2 regions of the Paraliobacillus sediminis genome follow, and region 2 is predicted to be linked to the other one. Evidence: riboswitches for the same ligand, from Rfam matches in the RefSeq annotation. Region 2 holds a riboswitch; the other holds the start of a gene.
What was found. Region 2 has a riboswitch for S-adenosylmethionine ahead of cobA (uroporphyrinogen-III C-methyltransferase). Riboswitches for the same ligand answer to the same signal wherever they lie in the genome.

Region 1 (2,208 bases), 650 kb from region 2:
AATGTTTATCTAGTTTTTGCAGGTATCCCTTTATATCAGGTGTTTTAACTTTGTGCACAGAAAAAGTTTTTAATTGCGTCATCCCAACGAATTCCTGTGTTTTATGAAGCGGTAGTAAAACATCATCAATAGCTTTTCCATCAAAGAACGCCGATTCATTTAAAAATGCTTCTTCCGGTGCACCCCATGTTGTAGAGAACATATATTGTTTATCCGTCAACAATCCTCCACGGCCATAACCTTTTCCGCCAGTAAAAAAGAGATCTCGCTTATAGATCTGTTCGAAATATGTTTTGAATTTGCCTGGTACACTAAACCAATAAATTGGTGTTTGGAAAATAATAATATCTGCCCATATGAACTTTCTCTGTTCCTCTGTTACTTCATAGCCCTGATCGACAATTGTTGTATCTATTTGATATACCGTTTCTAATTTTTTAGTTATTGCTTGAAAGACAGTATGATTTAGATCACCTTTACTATGTGGATACTTCTGATGACCGTTGATGATTAATATATGTTTCACTACATTCTCATCCCCTAACATTTATGCGAACTTTTAGTTAGTATATGTTCCAACTTTGTAATTTAGTACCCTTCTTTCTCAACTTTCTCATCATTAATACATGCTAATCGTTGGCTATTTTATGTTTGGCGTATAGCTGATAATACTTAGTATGTACATAAACAGATACTAACTTTTTATAGAGAATATTCAAAAAAATCACAAAACCTACTAGACACATCAGATATGTATGGTATACTTCTATTTAACATTAATCATTTATACAGAGTGGACGAAAGATCTGGCTTAACGACTCCACGGCAACCTGCACAGCAAGGTGCCCCTACCAGCAAAGCATATGCTTTGGATGATGAAGTAATTCGCGGTTTAACACCCACTTTCATCGTCAGTTGAAAGTGGGTGTTATTTTTAAATAAAACTATATAACTCTTATCCAGAGTGGTAGAGGGACTGGCCCGATGATACCCAGCAACCATTAAGTTATTTCTTAAAAGGTGCTAATTCCAGCAGATTTATTCTGATAGATAAGAAGAGCATGCAATGTAATTCCGCCCTCTTCTTAAAGAAGAAGGCTTTTTTTATACACCATTACAGGAGGTTTTTACAATGACAAAAGAAAAAAACACAACGTATGACATCGAGACTTTAGCGTTACACGGTGGGCAAGCTCCTGATCCAACAACAGGTTCACGTGCAGTACCAATCTATCAAACTACGTCTTATGTATTTCACGACTCCGAACATGCCGAGCGATTATTTTCGCTAGATGAACCAGGTAACATTTATTCTAGAATTGGTAACCCAACTGTTGAAGTATTCGAAAAACGATTAGCTCTATTAGAAGACGGTGTTGCAGCAGTTGCAACGTCATCAGGTATGTCTGCGATTACGTTGTCTATTTTAAATGTAGCCAGTGCGGGAGATGAAATCGTAGCAGCGATTAACTTATACGGAGGGACATACAATCTTTTTGCGATTACATTACCTCGGTATGGTATCAATGTGAAGTTTGTTGATCCAAGTAATCCAAATAATTTTAAAGAAGCAATTACAGATAAAACAAAAGCAGTTTTTGGTGAAATTATTGGAAACCCAAACTTACAAGTTTTAGATGTTGAGAAAGTTGCCGAAATTTCTCATCAGGCTGGCGTACCTTTGATTATTGATAATACTTTTGCCACTCCTTATGTGTGTAAACCTATTTTGCTTGGTGCTGATATTGTCGTACATTCCGCTACAAAATGGATTGGCGGACATGGTACTACAATCGGCGGCATTATCATTGATGGTGGTCGATTTAACTGGAACTCAGAAAAATTCCCAACTTTCACAGAGCCTGATCCAAGCTATAACGGCATTCGCTATGCAACAGATTTTGGAACGTTAGCATTTAGTACAAAAGTTCGCGTTCAATTGTTACGTGATTTTGGTGCATCATTGAGCCCATATAATGCTTTTCAACTTATCCAAGGATTAGAAACCTTACATTTACGTGTCCAGCGTCATAATGAAAATGCAATTAATTTAGCAACGTATTTAGCGAAACATCCGGCAGTTGACTGGGTTGATTATCCCGGGCTTGAAAATCACAGTTCACACGCATTAGCAAAGGAAATTCTAAACAATGGTTTCGGTTCAATTATTGTATTTGGTATTAAAGGTGGTCGAGATGCAGGAAGAAA
Region 2 (2,208 bases):
AAAAGTTTAGGACGGTGCAATTTCTTCAAACCATTCCAATTTCTCTCTTAATCGTACAACTTTTCCGATTACAATCATAGAGGGGTTATCAATTTCATGTAGTTTTTCGTTGATTGTTGCTAATGTACCAGTGATTGTTTTTTGCTTGGGAAGTGTGCCCCAATGAATAAGCGCAACTTCGGTGTTAATGTCCATACCATTCTCAGTTAATCTTTTAGAAATCTCTGGGAAATGTTTCACTCCCATATAGATACAAAGTGTTTCTACACTACCGACTAAGTTTCTCCAATATTCATTCGAATCCTTTTGCGGATTAAAGCCAGTAATAATGGTGATAGAAGAGCTTAGGGTTCGGTGTGTCAATGGTATGCCAGCATAAGCAGGTGCGGCAATACCAGCTGTAATACCAGGGACTATTTCAAATGGAATTCCAGATTCTTTTAGGAGCTGTGCTTCTTCACCACCCCTGCCAAAAATAAAGGGATCCCCACCTTTTAAACGTGTGACGATTTTGTCTCCTTTTGCATGTTCACAAAGTAAATTGTTAATCTTATCTTGGTGTAAGGTGTGATTTCCAGGCAATTTTCCACAATAAATTAACTCGGTATCTTTTGAAGCATAGTTGAGTAATTCCTCATTTACTAGGCGATCATACAAAATTACATCTGCTTGTTTAATTGCTTTTAATCCTTTAATTGTTAATAGTTCCGGATCTCCAGGACCAGCGCCAACTAAATAGACTTTACCCATTTCATAACCCCCAACTTTTGCTTTTCAATAATAATCATAATATAAAAAATTCTCCTCCCTAGTTAAATAGAAAGAAGAAATACATGCATCTTACTACTTATCTATCAAGTATAGGAATACTTGTGGAGTTGGCACAGTTCTAAAAAATAATAGCCTGTTGCCGAGGCTTCATCGGGCCAGTCCCTACACCTCTCTGGATAAGAATCGTTAATTATTAAGTTATATCTATAAGAATAGCATTAAAAATCAAATAAAGTCAATTAAATCCCGACTTTTTTAATAGGAATAGTTAATTATAAGTTTCACTACGTCACATTTTCTATCAAATTCATAAGATGAGACGTAGTGATGGGAACGAAGTCAACTTTAACTTTTATTTGTGAGACATCCTAGTTATCGCTAGACTTAAGTGCCTGTTTAATGCTGTGAAAGTTTCATAAATTACTACCTCAACTTTCGTACTGTAAAACAGGCACTTAAGTTTTGGTATAACAAGAAAGTCTAACAATCCAAAATAGAAGTTGACTTCACGCTTCTTTAGTAATCATCAGTACGTGTGATCTGACGCACTCGAGAGAAACTCAGTCGTAAGAGAGGCTCTTACCCGCTACGTCAGTAAATGGATTCGCTTTCCGTGGGCACAGTCTAAAGCTTTCATTGGTAAAGAAAAACACTTCACCAAGTGGATCTTCGACTTGTGCTGTTCCCCACAGGAGTCTCACCCATTTACTTCCTCCGCTGATTAAAGCAACTATTTCTAAATATTAAAAAACATTAACAACAGAAAGTTACTAATAAAGTTGTTGATGTTTTTTAATTCATTATGTAATAGAGCACCCGCTAAATATTTATAGACTAATCTAGCGTATCAAATGAAATTGACGACATCCTCGAAAATAAAAAACAATTTTCTTCGTGCGATGCATTGCTGTCGTAGCCTTCCTTGTCCTGCAGGAACAGCACGGGCTGAAGATCCACTCGGAAAGCGGTCTTTGGGCCTGCGATTACTCGACCCACCGAAAACATTTGCTTATCCGAGTTAGCTGAAGCCGTGCCTGCGGAAAGGGAATCAATTTCATTTGAGGAGCGGGTCTGGAAATTCTTATTTACGACATATTCTATGGTAATTCAGTTATAAACAACTTTTTTAAATAGTTTCAAGCTTTATAATGAAAACACTCCAAACTTATAACAACCAACGTTTAGAGATTATTATTATAAGTGAAAATTGCGTAAATCATTAAGAAAAAAAGACCTCTCTTTAAGGTCTTATTTGATATTATCTGTAGAATCTTTATTTAATTTTTCCTTTTGTTTCTCTTCAATAAAGACCCAACCATAATAAATTATCCAAAATAAAATGGCTACTGCGATAGAATATTGACTTAACGTTTCAGGTAGATAAGTTATTAATAGATAGAAACTAAGAATAAATGGTGGTAAAAGTAGTGCTAATTT

Region 1: another riboswitch for S-adenosylmethionine. It lies ahead of D2K60_RS01270 (PLP-dependent aspartate aminotransferase family protein); the one in region 2 lies ahead of cobA (uroporphyrinogen-III C-methyltransferase).

What each region holds. Positions count from the first base shown of each region.
Region 1 covers NZ_QJSI01000001.1:286,891-289,098, reverse strand. The annotation lists gene D2K60_RS01275 (NAD(P)H-dependent oxidoreductase) at 1-526, opposite strand, end outside; SAM riboswitch class I at 782-882, shown strand; SAM riboswitch class I at 953-1,057, shown strand; gene D2K60_RS01270 (PLP-dependent aspartate aminotransferase family protein) at 1,133-2,208, shown strand, end outside.
Region 2 covers NZ_QJSI01000001.1:940,852-943,059, forward strand. The annotation lists gene cobA (uroporphyrinogen-III C-methyltransferase) at 7-750, opposite strand; SAM riboswitch class I at 845-954, opposite strand; gene D2K60_RS20550 (hypothetical protein) at 1,332-1,472, opposite strand; gene D2K60_RS04045 (hypothetical protein) at 2,020-2,208, opposite strand, start outside.